One region of the Marinobacter sp. RI1 genome, then DNA from elsewhere that is predicted to be linked to it. Evidence: predicted binding sites of a transcription regulator. Region 1 holds the regulator's gene; each other region holds the start of a gene.
What was found. Region 1 encodes FliA, which starts transcription of late flagellar genes. Its sites were predicted from a motif close to CTAAAGTTTNNNNNNNNNNNGCCGNTAA; they were not measured.
Positions count from the first base shown of each region.

Region 2: a site for FliA is predicted at 2,477-2,504, ahead of ACAM27_RS09140 (methyl-accepting chemotaxis protein). Genes of this name have one in related genera too.
Region 3: a site for FliA is predicted at 2,519-2,546, ahead of ACAM27_RS11350 (methyl-accepting chemotaxis protein). Genes of this name have one in related genera too.
Region 4: a site for FliA is predicted at 1,781-1,808, ahead of ACAM27_RS01105 (methyl-accepting chemotaxis protein). Genes of this name have one in related genera too.

Region 1 is NZ_AP031605.1:3,053,998-3,058,209, reverse strand. Features, by position in the region: gene flhF (flagellar biosynthesis protein FlhF) at 1-1,309, shown strand, start outside; gene ACAM27_RS13830 (MinD/ParA family protein) at 1,383-2,195, shown strand; gene ACAM27_RS13825 (RNA polymerase sigma factor FliA) at 2,228-2,971, shown strand; gene cheY (chemotaxis response regulator CheY) at 3,132-3,515, shown strand; gene ACAM27_RS13815 (protein phosphatase CheZ) at 3,537-4,212, shown strand, end outside.
Region 2 is NZ_AP031605.1:2,040,919-2,045,130, forward strand. Features, by position in the region: gene ACAM27_RS09120 (DNA topoisomerase 3) at 1-474, opposite strand, end outside; gene ACAM27_RS09125 (BolA family protein) at 621-977, shown strand; gene ACAM27_RS09130 (L-threonylcarbamoyladenylate synthase) at 974-1,597, shown strand; gene ACAM27_RS09135 (hypothetical protein) at 1,624-2,280, opposite strand; gene ACAM27_RS09140 (methyl-accepting chemotaxis protein) at 2,546-4,162, shown strand; gene ACAM27_RS09145 (MBL fold metallo-hydrolase) at 4,185-4,212, opposite strand, start outside.
Region 3 is NZ_AP031605.1:2,529,753-2,533,964, reverse strand. Features, by position in the region: gene ACAM27_RS11365 (helix-hairpin-helix domain-containing protein) at 1-332, opposite strand, end outside; gene ACAM27_RS11360 (hypothetical protein) at 379-777, opposite strand; gene ACAM27_RS11355 (bifunctional GNAT family N-acetyltransferase/carbon-nitrogen hydrolase family protein) at 938-2,458, opposite strand; gene ACAM27_RS11350 (methyl-accepting chemotaxis protein) at 2,615-4,212, shown strand, end outside.
Region 4 is NZ_AP031605.1:244,419-248,630, forward strand. Features, by position in the region: gene ACAM27_RS01105 (methyl-accepting chemotaxis protein) at 1-1,623, opposite strand, end outside; gene ACAM27_RS01110 (CHAD domain-containing protein) at 1,856-3,193, shown strand; gene ACAM27_RS01115 (cation diffusion facilitator family transporter) at 3,116-3,949, opposite strand; gene ACAM27_RS01120 (LysR family transcriptional regulator) at 4,042-4,212, shown strand, end outside.

The DNA of each region.
Region 1 (4,212 bases):
AGTAAAACGGTTTTTTGCGCAGTCCATGGCTGAGGCCCTGAAGCAGGTAAGCCACGAAATGGGGCCGGATGCCGTTATTCTGTCTAACCGCCGGGTTGATGGTGGTGTTGAGATCGTGACGGCACTCGACTACGACGAAAACATGGCGCGTCAGCGTCTTGGCGATAGGGCGGTTGAAGCCACCAACGGCTCCCGGCTGGCAGAGATGCAGGCCGAGCAGCATCGTCGGCTGGAAGAGGAGCTGAACCGGTCCCGCAGTCGCATTCGTGAGGTTCGGGAAAAGCGCGCAGGAAGTGGCGCCTCAGGTGGCGTGGCGTCGTCCTTGTCTTTCGAGACTGCCGATTTTCCGGCGTCACGTCCCAGTGATGAAGCGCTGGCAAAGCCGTTTGCGGGTAGCGAATCCGGCGCCGGTGGCTATGCCGATGAACTGGCCAGTATGCGTGCCGAAATCAGCTCTCTGCGTGATCTGGTCAGTGGTAAGGCTGCAACTGCCACGCCGACCGGCAACAGCGCAGTTCAGCAACGATTGGCCGAGCGCCTGCAGGAGTTCGGTTTGGGCGCGGAGCTGGCCGGCTCTCTGTCCCGTCGGCACCGGGCCGGGCGTCTGGAGGACGGCTGGAAGCAGTCACTGAAAATGCTGGCGACCGGCGTTCGTACCGGTCGCGAAGACTGGCTTGATGCCGGCGGTATCTATGCCCTGGTCGGGCCAACCGGGTCTGGCAAAACCACCACCATTGGCAAGCTGGCGGCCCGCTACGTCCTTGAGCATGGTCCGGATTCGTTGGCACTGGTGACCACCGACCGCTATCGTGTGGCCGCTCATGAGCAGCTCTTCGTGTTCGGCCGCATCCTGAATGTGCCCGTGCGTGTGGTGGATGAGAGCCATTCCCTGGATGACATTCTTGATGAGTTATCGGATCGACACCTGGTGCTGATTGACACTGCCGGCCTGACCAGTGCCGACCGCGGTTACCAGGAACAACTGGCGGAGTTGGCTCGCAGCGATCACAATATCCGTACACATCTGGTGGTCTCCGCCACCAGTCAGCCACGTATCATGAAATCCGTGTGGCATTGCTATAAGATGGCAAGCCTTGCAGGCTGCATCATGACCAAGATTGATGAGGCCCTGACCCTGGGCGAAGCGCTCGGGTTCGTTATGGAGACCAGCTTACCGGTGGCCTGGTACACCGATGGCCAGAAGATACCGGAAGATCTCCAGAGGGCGGAGGCCATTCCGTTAGTGCGCCTGGGCGTAGAACGGCTTAAGGCCGTGCAGAGCGCACAGACAGTCGCCGAAGGTGCCTGAGCCTCGTTGGCGACCAGAATAAAACACCGGCACGCGTGCCCGTACAAGAACGTAGTAAGAGACTGATAACAGTATGAGCAGACCACATCCGGTTCAGGTGATTGCGGTTTCCGGCGGCAAGGGCGGTGTCGGCAAGAGCAATGTTTCGGTCAATCTCGGTATCGCCCTGGCCCAGAAGGGGCGCCGGGTTGTCTTGCTGGACGCGGATCTCGGGCTCGCCAACATCGATGTGTTGCTCGGCATTACCGCCAATCGAAATCTTCAAGACGTACTCAGCGGCGATTGTGATCTGAAAGACGTGCTGGTGAATGGCCCTGGTGGTATCAAGATTGTACCGGCTTCCTCCGGCACCCAGCGTATGACCCAGCTCAGCGCCATGGAACATGCCGGCCTGATCAACGCTTTCAGTGAGCTGGGCGACCAGATTGACGTTCTGATTGTGGATACCGCCGCAGGTATTTCTGAATCGGTGGTCAGCTTCCTCAGGGCCTCGCAGGAACTTCTGCTGGTGGTCTGCGACGAACCTACTTCCATTACCGATGCCTACGCGTTGATCAAGCTGATGAACCGGGATTATGGCACCAACCGCTTCCGTATCTTGGCAAACCAAGTCCGCAATGAGCAGGAAGGCCGCCATCTGTTTGAAAAACTGACCCGGGTCACCGAGCGTTTTCTGGATGTGGCACTACAATATGTAGGTATCGTGCCTTACGACGAGGCCGTCAAGAAAGCCGTCCAAAGACAGAAAGCGGTATTGGATGCCTATCCGAGGGCGAAAGCCTCGCTGGCTATCCGGGCTCTGGCCGAAAAAGTGGACAGTTGGCCTTTGCCGTCCTCTCCCAGGGGGCATCTCGAATTCTTCGTGGAGCGGCTCGTCGAAGTCTGATCTGAATCCAGTCCTACAAGAAAACCGGATACATGACATTGGCGAAAAATCTGGGAATTTACCATCAGGCCGGCGCCAGGAGCCCTTCAGCCCTGATTGAAGAGCATGCGCCGCTGGTCAAGAAAATCGCCCTTCATCTCATGGCCCGGCTGCCGCCATCAGTGCAGCTGGAAGACCTTATGCAGGCCGGTATGATTGGCCTGCTGGAGGCCGCGCAGCGCTATTCTTCCGGCAAAGGTGCCACCTTTGAAACCTACGCAGGGATTCGCATCCGCGGCGCCATGGTGGATGAGATCCGCAAAGGCGACTGGGTGCCCCGCTCAGTGCATCGCAACGCCCGGCGAATCGCCAGTGCTATCAAGCAGGTGGAAGATCGTACCGGGCGCGAGGCCCAGGATGCCGAAGTAGCTGAAGAGCTTGGCATTGGTCTGGACGAGTATCATGCCTCACTCGCCGACGCTAACAGCGGTAGACTTTTTAGTCTTGATGAGCTCAATGAATCCGGCGAGCTGCCGATAGAAGAAGCAGAAGCGAGTGATAATCCGCTGGACGGTATTGCTTCAGGCGCTTTCCAGCGAAGTCTCGCAGACGCCATTGAGCAGTTGCCTGAGCGTGAAAAGCTGGTATTGAGCCTGTATTACCAGGAAGAGCTCAACCTCAAGGAAATCGGTGCGGTGCTAGGGGTCAGTGAGAGCCGGGTAAGCCAGATTCACAGCCAGGCGGCGTTGCGACTTCGCAGCCGGCTGGCCGAGTGGCGGGATGGTGACAACGACTGATCGGCCAGGTGCTGTGTTTCTCTTTCAGCAAGCTGTGTAGCTTTTGGTAAACGATGCTTTACAACGTGCGCAAACACCACACAATAAGCGCTTAAGGTAGCAGCCTGCTAGACTTCCAAAAGGCTGAATGAATTCCGGGTGTTACTGACTGGAGGTCCCATTGGACAAGAACATGAAAATTCTCATTGTGGATGACTTCTCCACAATGCGACGCATCATCAAAAACCTGCTGCGAGATCTCGGCTTCACCAATACGGATGAAGCAGACGATGGCAACACCGCGTTGCCCATGCTCCGAAGCGGCAAGTATGACTTCCTGGTGACTGACTGGAACATGCCCGGCATGTCGGGCTTTGACCTTCTGAAGGCTGTCCGTGCTGATGAAAACCTGAAGAACCTGCCGGTTCTGATGGTAACGGCAGAGGCCAAGCGGGACCAGATCGTGGCTGCGGCTCAGGCCGGGGTGAACGGGTATGTGGTCAAGCCTTTCACGGCAGCCGTGCTGAAGGAAAAGATCGAGAAAATCTTCGAACGAATCCAGTAACCAGAGGTCGGATGGCTCGCCATGAGTGATACCAAACAGAACCATCAGGGCCTTGATCCGGAGGTGGCGGAGAAGCTTCAAAAGCAGGCCTCCGACCTGGCCGAGAATGTAAACGCCGGGAATTATGCCAAGGCGATGACCCTGATCAATGAACTGAGCGAGGTTCGCGATCAGAGTCTGTATCGGGAAGTGGGGCGACTGACCCGCAGCCTCCATGAGGCAATCCGGAACTTCCAGATAGACCCGCGTAATGCCGAGCAGAAAGAAGTGCTGTCGAAGATGAGCGACGCTTCTGACCGTCTGGCCTATGTGGTTCAGATGACCAGCCAGGCGGCGAACCGCACCATGGATCTGGTTGAGGAAAGCATGCCGGTGGCTCACGCCATGCGGGATGAAGCGGTTTCCCTGCGGGATGAGTGGCAGCGTCTGCGCCGTCGTGAAATGGAGCCTGCGGAGTTTCGGGAGCTTTACGGTCGCATCGACAAGTTCTTCGCTGGCCTGACGACAGACTCCGACAGTCTGTACCAGAACCTGTCGGAAATCCTTCTGGCTCAGGATTTTCAGGATCTTACCGGTCAGGTTATCCAGAAGGTCACCGCGTTGGTGAAAGAGGTGGAAGACAACCTTCTTGGTCTGGTGGTGATGGCCAGCCACGTTGATCAACTGACCGGCACAGTGCATCAGATTGAAGAAAAAG
Region 2 (4,212 bases), 1.0 Mb from region 1:
TGACAGTGGACGGAATTCCCGGTTGTCTCTGGGGTTTTGGATGGCGCGGGCTACCGCCTTGGGGGTGAGGTCGTTAATCAGCACCCGTTTCACTGGTGCGTTGGTGCCGAGGTAGCGCAGGACTTCGTCGACCAGTAGCTGGCCTTCACGGTCGGGGTCCCCCGCGTGGGTAATCAGGTCGGCCTTTCGGACCAGGGCTTCAAGCACTTTGAATTGCAGGCGCACGCTGTCTTTCGGCACCAGTTGCCAGGGCTCCGGGAACATGGGCAGGTCTTCTATCCGCCATTTCTTCCAGGCCGGGTTATAGCGGGCCGGCTCCGCGGGCTCCAGCAGGTGGCCAATGCACCAGCTTACAGTGGCAGCATCCGGCCCTTTACCGCAGCGTATCCAGCCCTGGCCTTTTTCGTGGGGGCCGGGAAGTGCGGCGGCGATGGCTCGGGCCAGGCTTGGCTTTTCGGCGATGTACAGGTGCATGGGTATCTGGGGGTTGGTTGCTGGCAGGGGAATGTGTCGCTTTGGGGCTTTTGTGTCAAGGGCTTCGGGGTTCCGCGGCGTACTGTAGTAGACTGGTTAAACAACAGGTCGGTGCATTGATGCTTAAAGTCCGGAGTAAGTGAGTTATGAAAGTACAGAAAAGCATAGAGGAGAAGCTGGCCAATGGCTTTGATGCCAGCCTGATTTCGGTGGAAAACGAGAGCCATATGCATTCGGTGCCACCCAATTCTGAAACCCATTTCAAAGTAACGCTGGTGTCGGCGGATTTTGAGGGCCAGATGAAGGTGCGGCGTCATCAGGCGATCTACAAGGTTCTGGCCTATGAGCTGGCGGGCCCGGTGCATGCTCTGGCGTTGCACCTGTATACGCCGGAAGAGTGGAAGGCCAGTGGTCAGGCGTCTCCGGATTCACCCAACTGTATGGGTGGGTCGAAAGGCGATTCGGCAATGGACAAGAAGCCCCAACAAGGAGCTAATGGATGAGCCAGTTTTTCCAGATTCACCCGGAAACACCGCAAAAGCGTCTGATCAAGCAGGCGGTGGAGATTTTGCGCAAGGGTGGGGTGATTGTGTATCCCACCGATTCAGGTTACGCCCTGGGCTGTCACCTCGGCGACAAACAGGCGGCAGACCGCATCAAGCGGATTCGGCGCCTGGACGACAAGCACAACTTCACCCTGGTGTGTCGTGACCTGTCAGACATCGGGGTTTATGCCAAGGTGGACAATACCCAGTACCGGTTACTGAAGAATTTTACGCCGGGCCCGTACACCTTCATTCTGGACGCGACCAGTGAGGTGCCCCGCCGTTTGTTGCATCCCAAGCGTCGATCCATCGGCATTCGGGTCCCGGACAATGAGATTGTTCGGGAATTGCTGGGTGAGCTGGGTGAGCCGATTATGAGCAGCACCCTGATTCTGCCGGGTGAAACCGAACCTTTGACCGATCCTTACGATATTCGCGAGACCCTCGGGCATGAGCTTGATCTGATTATTGATGGCGGTTTCTGCGGTATGGAGGCTACCACGGTGGTCAACTTTACCGGTGATGTGCCTGAAGTTACGCGGGTGGGCAAGGGTGATCCGGCCCCGTTTCAGGTTTGATCTGATTAGCAGTTACCCCCGGGCTTTCAGGCCCGGGTATTCAGGCTGAAGGCGTAGCGTTGCTGCGTTGTGATACCCGTCTCGGCGGGTGTGGCGGTGCGGCGAAGGCTGTCATAACGGTGGATGACATCTTGCAGTCCATTGAACTGCTGGTTTTCGCTGAGCAGTGAATCCAGCAGGGAATTGTTCACGCCATAAGCCTGATTGAGCTTGAGTGCGTTATCCATGAAGTGCAGGGTGGGTTCGGTCACACTCAAGCGGCTAAGCGCCTCACCAAATCCCCGGTTGTTGTTAAGATCCTGTTGTATCTTTTCCCGCACCTGATCAGGAATTTTGCCGTCCAACTGAATGCTTCCTTGCTCGTTTTTACTCACGCTCAACGCGGTTGCCGGGTGCACGTTGTACTCGGCAAGTTTGTGCCGCAGGGTTTCACGAACGTAGGACAGATCCTGGGCAACCGTCTGCTTGTACTGGGTCAGTGGCAATTGCCGGGTTTTCTGACTCGCCGGGTTGCGATCCTGCCATTGGGACGGAGTGAAGCGGTCGTCGGCGCTGCTCTGGGGCTCGCCTGCTGCGGCGCCTTCATTGGTTTTACCGGCGGGTGCGTCAGTGCGCGGCGCACGGTTGTCCATGGCTTGCTGAAAGCGCGTGCTGGCCTGTAACAGTGATGTCAGCAATGACATGGTTATCTCCCCTGAAACGGAAAATCTCTGCCGGATACCACGGAATTAGCCCGTGTTGCATCAGGCCTTGCAGGTTTCGGGCCAACCTGCCTTGCCTTCGGGTTTGAATGTGCCGGGACGAATGTAAAACATTGCAAGGAATGACATAGCGGGCGCGTCCGGATGATCTGCGTCATAAAAAAATTGATTCATATCTATAAAGTTATGCGCCAATTCGCCGTCATTACTCTTGGATGTCCAGATCATCTTCCGTTGTCGGGGGCACATGAAAAAACAATACTCAATCCGTTTTGTGTTGCTGGCAGCACTGGCAGCGGCTTTCACCGTCATTCTCGTGTTTACAGTTGTTTACAGCGCCCAGTCCCAGCGAGCCCACCTCAAGGAGTTCAGCCACAAATACGTGGATGGTCTGGCAAAGTCCTTTTTCGATGGCCTGAACACCATGATGGTGACGGGTACCATTAATAACCGCGATGTTCTACGGGAGAAGGTGATGGCTCCCGAGGACGTACTGGATGTTCGGGTGATCCGCAGCGATCAGCTGAATGCCATGTACGGTGCAGGGAATGCCGCCGAACAACGGCGAGAGCCACTGGACATGAAAGCGTTGGGTGGTGAGCGGGTTGAACACTATTCCGAGAACGACGCGGGTCGTGTCTACACATTGATTGAGCCGGTCATTGCCAGCGAAAACTATCAGGGCGTGAACTGCCTCGGCTGTCATCAGGCCCAGCAAGGGGACGTGCTGGGCGCTATTCGGGTCGACTATTCTCTGGCGAAAAGTGACGCGCGCCTGCAGCAGCAGTTGATGGTGAGTGGCGGTATTCAGATTCTGATCTTTGTGGTTATTTTCATACTGACTACCGTGGTATTGGGGCGGCTGGTGTTTTCCCGCTTGCGTCGGCTGCACGACCGAATGGATGAAATCTCCCGTAATTCGGATCTCTCCATTGAACTGGACGTAACCCGAAACGACGAGATCGGCTCGGTCTCCCGTGCTTTCAATCGAATGGTCGCCAAGATCCGGGCCAGCATGCATACCGTGATGGATAACGCAGAGCAGGTTGAAGCGGCGGCTCGTACCATTGCCGGTAAAGCAGAGACCACAGAAAGGGAAGTTCTTGCCCAGAAAGACAACACCGACCAAGTGGCCAGCGCGACCACTGAGATGGCGGCTTCCGCCGTGCAGGTTCGCGAGAACGCGGTGACCACCGCACGGAAATCGGCGGATACCACCAAATCGGCAGAAACCGGGGAACACCTCGCACGCAATGCGGTGCAGGGTATTGAATCCCTGAACGCGGAAGTACAGAACGGTGCTCAGCGTATCGAGCAACTGGATCAGCGGACAACGGAAATGGCCTCACGGCTGGAGCTGATTTCCGAGATCGCCGACCAGACCAACCTGCTGGCCCTGAACGCGGCGATTGAAGCGGCCAGAGCTGGTGAGCAGGGCCGGGGATTTGCCGTGGTCGCAGACGAAGTCCGGGCGCTTGCCTCGCGCACGCAAACGTCGACTGAGGAAATTCGCCAAACCATTGAAGGACTGAAGAAAGAGGTGGTGGATTGTGTCGGTACCATGCGCCATGCCTCGGAACTTGCTCAGCATCAGGTGGACTCAATTCTGAAAGTGGAAACCGAGCTGCAAACTATTGCTGCAGCGGTGCGTGAGATCACGGCCCTGAATGAGGAAATGGAAAGTGCGGCTAACGAGCAGAGCGAAGTGTCGGACTCCATCAATCAGAATGTGATTGAAATCAGCCGCTCTGCTGAGCAGACCTCCAGCGATGCTCAGGAGACCGCGCGGATTGCAGGGGATCTGCTGTCCATGGCGGAAACCCTGCGCAAAACCATCGAGCAGTTCCGCCTGTCCCAGAGCTGAAATGGGCGATATACCGGGGCACTCAGCCCCGGTGATCAGACACAAACGGA
Region 3 (4,212 bases), 520 kb from region 1:
CTGGCCTTCGAGGTTGATTCGCCGGACTTGGACACTGACTTGCCAGTTTCCTTTGAAGCGATACCCAGGCGCTCCAGCAATGCCGACTGCAGTTCGTGGAATTCATTCATGCGGCGCTCAAATTCGTCGTTAAAGCGCTTCATTTCACGATCACGCAGCTCATCCATGTCTTTCAGGAGCTTGCGTACCGGCTCCTGAACCTGGTTCTGCAGGTTGTCGAACTGCTTCAGTGCGTCGTTAATCAGCCCTTCGATCTGGGCGGATGTTTTCTCGAACTCTTTGTTTACTTTCTTGACGATCTTATCAACGCTTGGCTTGGCTTTCTTTGCCATGGAGTGTCTCCTTACGGAAGGGAAGTGCGGGTGAAGTGAACGGGCATCAGGCCATTTGTCGCATACCGGAAGCGGGACTCGACCCACGCCGGGATTTCAGGCTCTGTTTCTTGAGAACAACTTCTCTTATGCGCCGCAGTTTGTCAGAGAGCGGCGATTCGTCTCGAGCATTTAGCTCAACAAAATCAAGTGAGTAGAAGAAGTTGCTACAGTGTTTTCTCTTTTCGGTAACCAGGCCGGTCAGGCCTTCGGCACGGATTTCTTCAAACGGCATATCCATAACAAGGTCGAGAACCACGGTATCCCCGGGTTCAAACAGTTTGTCCGTTTTCATCACGCAGCCGTAACTGTCGAGTTCATAAAGTCGCGCTTCCACGGTTTCCTTGCGAAAAATGCCGTGTCGGATTCGGAAACGCGCGACCAGGTCCGGTAGTTCTTCGTTCATGGAACGCTTGCTCTGCTATTGAGGTCGGCCAGATATATACTGAACATTAATTAAACAATAGACGGGCCAGAAACTTTTGGCAATGCCGTCAGCTATCTACCGCAGCCCGTTCATGGAAATAATCAGGATTTGGCCCCCTGTGCGGGGCCAAATCTGCCCATTACCGGGTTTTCAGCTCGTAAAGGTCAACACGTCGATCTTTCAGATTGGTGACAGAACCTTCGTTTCTGACCAGTTTGAGCTTTTCCAGATCCATATCTGAAAACATGATCATTTCGGTGTTCGGTGTGGTTTCTGCCATCACTGCATCATGAGGGAATGCGAAATCCGACGGCGAGAATACCGAAGACTGGGCGTACTGAACATCCAGGTTTTCCACTTTCGGCAGGTTGCCCACGCTGCCGGTAATCACCACGTAGCACTCGTTTTCTATGGCCCGGGCCTGGGCACAATGGCGCACGCGCAAATAGCCGTTCTTGGTATCGGTCCAGAAGGGGACACAGATAATGTCCACATCCTGACTGGCGGCGATACGGCCCAGTTCCGGAAACTCAATGTCGTAGCAGATCATGATGGCGACACGGCCGGCATCGGTATCGAATACCTGGAATTTATCACCACCCTCAATAACCCAGTCGCGACGTTCGTGAGGGGTGATGTGGACCTTGCGCTGCTCGTCTACACGACCGTCACGGTGGCACAGGTATGAGACGTTGTAGACCCGGTCATCTTCAATCAGCGGCATGGAGCCGGTGATAATGTTGATGTTGTAACTGACGGCCATTTCCGACATTTCGTTGCGGAACTGTTCGGTAAAGCCGGCGAGGAACCGAATGGCACGGGTCTGATCCATCTGGTCGGTCAGCCCCATCAGCGGCGCGTTGAAAAATTCCGGGAACAGGGCAAAGTCGCTTTTATAATCCGACAGTGCGTCCACGAAGTACTCAACCTGCTTGAGCACCTCCTCCACCGAGGTGAATTCCCGCATCTGCCACTGCACCGCCCCCATGCGCACCTGGGTTTTTTTGACGTTGAGTACCGATGAGGGAGGCGTATAGAGAATGTTTCTCCACTCCAGCAACGTTGCATATCCGAGGGATTTCTGGTCTTCCGGCAGGTATTTGTGCATCAGCCGGGTAACCTGGAAATCGTTGGAAAGCTGGAACGTCAGGATCGGGTCGTAGATTTCCTTGCGATCAACGCGCTGAATGTATTCTTCCGGAGTGTATTGCTCGGCGTACTTGAAGTAGCTGGGAATCCGCCCTCCGGCGAGGATGGCCCGCAGGTTCATGGAACGACAGAGCTCTTTTCGTGCTTCATACAGGCGACGCCCCAGTCGATAGCCCCGGTATTCGGGGTCTATAAACACATCCAGGCCGTAAAGCGAATCGCCGTTGGGGTTGTGCCAGATTTTCTCGTTACGCAGAATCAGGTCGTCGTAGGCGTGAGGGTTGCTGAATCTTTCGTATTTCACGCATACCGTGAGCGCCACCGCCACCAACTGGCCGTTGTCTTCGATACAGATCTGGCCATCCGGAAACTGTTCTACCAGAGCCTTGATGGTTTCTTTTGGCCACGCGCCACCAATGTCGTCGTAAACCCGATCCATCAACTCTTGCAACTGGCCGTAGTCATCAAGGGTCAGGTTACGCAGATTCAGGTGGAGCTCTTCATGGGCCATAGGGTTCTCCCTGTCGTGTCTGGCGAATGTGCTGTGATCTCAGCATTCTAGCAAAGAGTGTTCAAGACTTCGCAGGATCTGCCGTTAGTAAGTATGTTTCGACTACACTAAATGATAAATGCAATTTGTTTTTGACCCTGATTGGAGACCGTCAGCTTGAACCTATCATTCGCCCAGAAATTGCTGATCGCAATTGGCTCCCTGATCGTGTTGATTATGGGCGCCCTGACAATTTCCAACGATATTCGGCTCCGCTCAACGACCGATCGCTACGTTAGCGCGCTGATGAGCGATGCAGTGGCCCAGAGTACGTCGAGTATTGCCGATTGGCTCAATACGCGCCTGGATATGGCGGAAGCGACGGCGAAGGCGCTGGAACGGACTCGCAACGACGATAACGCCCGCGTTCTCATGGAAGCCATGACCGAAGGTGGCAACATCAAGGACGTGTACGCCGGCACCGAAGATGGCCGCATGCTGATGCGAAGTGCCGAAGTAGAAGCCACGCTTCCACCCGATTATGACCCCCGGGTACGCCCCTGGTACCAGAAAGCCCAGCGTTTGGGGCAGGCGTCGTTTACCGATCCGTACCTGGATGCAACCTCGGACGAGACCATTATTTCCGCCATGGCGCCAATCAAGCGGGGCAATTATGTTGGCGTGGCCGGTATGGATATCAGTCTCAACACAATCGATCAGATGCTATCGACCATTACCCTGGCAGAGACGGGCTATGCGGCGTTAATCAACAATTCCGGCACGGTCCTGTTTCACCCCAACAGCGAGATTGTTGGCAAGAACATCAGCGGCATGATCGGTCAGCAGCCGGTTCTGGACGGTTCTCTGCAGGGATTTGAGAGCGAGGGTGCCGAGTGGAGTGTCAGCTTTCACCCCATCAGCGAAGCCCGGGCCGTGGACTGGTACCTGGTTACGTTCGTGAATGAAAACCTGATCAGTGCTCCCATCGTCGAGGCTCGGACTATGGGCCTGATCATCGCCGGGGTAGGGCTGATTGTTGCGCTTGTCTTGCTCTACTTTGCGATAAGCTTCCTTCTTGCGCCGGTTCGCAGGCTTAATGGCGCCATGTCTCGCATCGCTTCCGGAGATGCGGATCTTACCAAGCGTCTTGATGACTCTGCGTCTGATGAGTTTGGGCAGTTGGCGCGCAGCTTTAATAGCTTTGTTGAGAACATCCAGCAGGTTGTAAAAGAAGTAAAAGAGGGCAGCGACGAACTGGAGGAGAACGTAAAGTCGCTCCGACAGACGTCCAGCGACAGTCGCTCCAGTGTTGAAAACCAGCAGCATGAGATCGACATGATCGCGACGGCAATTAACGAAATGTCCGCGGCGGCGGGTGAGATTGCCCAGAATGCCCAGCAAACTGCGGAAGCTGCAGAGAATGCAGACCAGGAAAGCCGGGGTTCCCTGGAGACCGTCACCGCCTCGCGGGATGCGGTGCAGAAGCTGGTGGGTGAAATAAACGCCGCCGCCGAGGTTATCGACACCCTTGGTAAGGATGTTTCGTCGATTACGACTGTACTTGAAGTCATTCAGGGCATTGCGGAACAAACCAATCTGCTGGCACTGAACGCGGCCATTGAAGCGGCGCGGGCAGGGGATGCGGGACGCGGATTTGCGGTGGTGGCTGATGAGGTTCGGAATCTCGCTCAGCGTACCCAGTCTTCCACCGAAGAAATCAACAACATGATCGAGCGGCTGCAGAAAGGCGCCAACGATGCGGTAGACGTTATGAA
Region 4 (4,212 bases), 1.0 Mb from region 1:
TTCGTGGCTGGCCTCATTGGTCTGGGTCACGCCGGTGTCGCTGCGCTGGGCCGCGTCGACAATCCGCACCACGTTCTGGTTGATCTCTTCCGCCACCTGGCTCTGCTGTTCAGCGGCGGTCGCAATCTGAGTCACCTGATCGTGGATCTGGGTCACTGACGTCACGATGGTGTTCAGTGCACTGGTGGCATGATTGATGCGTTCAACCGTCGCCTCCGAGCTCTTGCGGGAGTTGTTCATACGTTCCACCGAAGCCTTGGACTCCGCCACAAAGCCATCAATCATTTCCCGGATCTGATCAGCCGATTCCGCTGACCGCTTGGCCAGCTGGCGCACTTCGTCGGCAACCACCGAGAAACCGCGACCGTGCTCGCCGGCCCGGGCTGCCTCAATGGCAGCGTTCAGGGCCAGCAGGTTGGTCTGCTCAGTAACCGCGTGAATCACATCCAGCACCTGCTGAATATCGTTCGACTTCTCGGCCAGGGCATTGATGCTGCGAGCGGTGTCTTCCATTTCCTGGGACAGCTGATTGACCGCCCCCTGAGCGCTATTAATGGTCTCGCCACCCTCTTTGGCCATGCGGTCCGCATCGGAAGCTGCGCCTTCCACCTCATTGGCATTGCCGGAGATTTGCTGAATCGTTGCCGCCATTTCGTTGATGGCCGAAGCAATCTGGTCGGTTTCCGAACCCTGCTCCTGAACCGACTGGCGGGTTTCATTCGCCACCCGGCTGAGTTCTTCAGCCGCCGAAGCCACCTGGTCGGTGGTAGAGCCGACCTCACGGATGGTGTCCTGAATCTTGATGACGAAGTGGTTGAAGCGGCGGCCCAGAACGGCCAGCTCATCTTTACCATCTTCCGGCAGGCGCTGGCGCAGGTCGCCCTCACCGTCGGCAATCTCCCGCATCATGTCGCTGACCTTGTTCAGCGGCGCAGTCACGGTGCGGCCAATGACCAACCCGATTACCAACGAAATCACCACCACCACAATGGTCAGCAGTAAAATGAAGCCCATAGCAGACGTCATGGTTGCATCGATTTCTTGCCGGGCAGCGGCCACCGCTCTCTGAACATCGGTTACATACACGCCGGAACCTATCATCCAGTCCCAGCCCGGAATGATGGTGGAGTAGGAGACTTTCGGTTCCACCTGGCCGGTAGCAGGGTTCGCCCACTCATAAGGCATGAAGCCATCATCACCTGTCGCATCGAACAACCCGCGAACCAGCTTTTGGGTGTTCGGATTGGTAGTCGGCCCTTCCTTGGAGGGATCCGGTGCATAGGCGAGATTGAACAGGCTGCGATCATAGGCGAAGACATAGTTGTTCTGACCGAACTTGATTGACCGCAACCGCTCTCGCGCCTCTTCCTGCGCCTCCTGCTCCGTATAACCTGGAGTGGACTTGGCCTCAAGCACCACGGATTTCGCGGTTTCAACCAGGTTTTTCAAACCTTCCTTGCGCGCTTCCAACAGTTCCTGCTCGAGGCGTTCCAACTCTGCCTCTCCATTGGCCCGGATCTGGTTCGCCGTAATCCATGCAACTGTTCCAGCCGTAATCAGTACAGGCACCAACACTCCAATCAGAAGCCGTGTTCTGATGGTCAGGTTGCTCATGAAGGTCATGGTCTTCGCTCCGGGGTCATTTCTTGTAATCCTTTGATTATGCACAAACGCAGCCCGCACTCCGTTGCAGTTTGTTAAAAGCTGTATACCAAACGCAGGTCCGGAACAGGTTTTTGTGTAAACAAGCCCGTCATATCAGGGTCATACGTCTAAATACTTATCGGCCGTCATGTAAACGACTTGAGGCTGTGTCAGACTAAGGTCTGAATATTCAGCTCATGAGCAAGCATGCATGAAACGGCTTTTTCTTATCCGCCACGCCAAATCGAGCTGGAACGACGACAGCCTCTGCGATCAGGAACGCCCGCTGAATGACAGAGGCCAAAGCCAGCTTGCGCCGCTCGCACGGGCACTGAGATGCCTGGGCGCGCTGTCTGGCGCCGTTTATGCAAGTCCCGCTGTGCGAGCCCAGCAAACGCTGGCAGGCGCACTCAGCGTCGACGCCCAGCCGGCCCAAGTCGTCACCGAAAACGAGCTTTACACCTTCGACTTCCGGCGTCTATTACGCTGGCTGCAGAATCTGGATAACAACCAGAACCGCATTACCCTTATTGGCCACAACCCGGCATTACTCGAACTGGCCGCCTTTCTGGCGCCTCAGGCTCCGTTCGAATTGCCAACCGCCAGTATCCTTGAGATCCGGCTGCCGGTAAGGCACTGGAAGAAAGTGGACAAAAACAAGGGTGCACTGGAAACCTTCCTGACGCCTCGTGATTTCAGTTACAACGAATTCCGGCGCAAGAACCGAAAAGCCAGTCCCGGCGCCACTGAACTGGACCAGAACACACTCCCGGAGGTTTTGCAGCAGCTGAACAATCAGTTGGAACTGCTGACCCCGGGGGTGATGCTGGGGCTGGATGACGAATTCCTGCACCAATACCGCATTGCCCTTCGCCGCAGTCGGGCCATTGCCGAACCCCTGGCCGAGATTACCGGCGATCGCCAACTACAGGAGCATATCCGAGAACTGAAGCGACATGCCCGGGCCACCAGCGCCCTGCGGGATCTGCACGTATTTCTTCAGGATATCCCCGAGCTGTGCCACGACAACCCACAACTCTGCACCACGCTGACCGACTGGGCGCGGCTCAGGGCATCTAAAGCACAGCGCAAACTGGCCAAACGCCTTGGCCAGAAACGCTACCAGCAAAGCCTGTCGCGCTGGCAAGACTATATTGAGTCCAAATCTTTTCATAAGCTGGCTGCAAACCTGCGGAAAAAAGACATCCAGGCCGCGACAAACCGGCGCCTGAAGCAGTTCAACCGAAAAACCGCAGAACTGCTGCACACCGCTCCGGATGAAGCCCTGCACCAGCTGCGCAAGAACCTCAAGCGTATCCGCTATCTTCTGGAACTGGATGCCCGGTACAGCAAGCCATTCCGGAAAGAGCTACGCCAGCGACAGGATCTGTACGGCCGTTTCCAGGATCTGCATGTCCAGATCGAGCTGACCCGACGATTCCTCGCCGACCATCCGGAGTGCGACGGGGTGTCACTGACTGGCAAACTTGAGCAAGAGAAAGCCAATACCCGCAGGCAAATACTGGCTATGGGTGGACTGAACGTCTGAGGCCTCAAGAAGAAGGTTCGGGCCGAGCTTGGCCACCCGGACCTGTTCCGGATTCAGGCCCAGGTCTTCCAGGGTCTCATGGATGTCGTCCAGTGCATCGTCTTTCGGTGCCGCCAGCAACAGCTCCCGAACTGACTCCAGAACCATCTTCACCGGCACCGTCATAAAGTAGACCGAAATCACCAGCATCATTACCGGGTCGGCATACACGGCCAGCTCCGCCCAATGACTGCGTTCCAGCAGCCAGGCCGCGCCAAAACCAATCATTACGGCAGCGCTTAGGGCACTGTCCATCAGCCACTGGCGCTGTTCCGCCTGCACCAGCCCCGAACCATTGCGCAGACTTGACCACCGTAGATACGCCCAGACCGCCAGACACCCCACCACGTTCACCGCACCAAAGATCATTGCCATGTCCGCCGCCACGGCACGGCCGCCCTGAAGCAGCGACACCACCGCCGATACCAGCGACAAGATACACACCACTGCAATCACCAGACCTTTCACAGCGATCACTAGCGGCTCCACGGCCCCCATCCCGAATGGGTAATCGTCATTGGCCGGCCGGCGAACCAGGCGGGCGGCATAGAGTGACAGGAGCGACAACCCGAGGCTGATCAGGGAATAGGCACCATCGAAGAGAATAACCAGGGAATCGACCCAAAGACCCCAGGTAATACCGGCGAGCGCAAACACGCCCGCGCCCACCGCTGATAATGTCAGCGCCAGGTTTTCCCGCGCCAGAGAAGTAAACATTTTGACCTCCTGAGAATTGCTGCCATATTAGCGGCATCATTCAACAGGTGTGAGTCGCTGAGCGACGGAAAATCCGTCGCAAAGAGCAAACCATGAAAACGTCACAGATCAAGACCTTCCTCTCGGTTGTGCGCAACGGCAGCGTGGCCGCGGCGGCCCGGGAACTGAACCGCAGCCGCACCACCGTCAGTACCGTGCTGGCGTCCCTGGAGGATGAACTGGGGGTGGAGCTGTTTGAACGCAGCGGCAATCAACTGCACCTG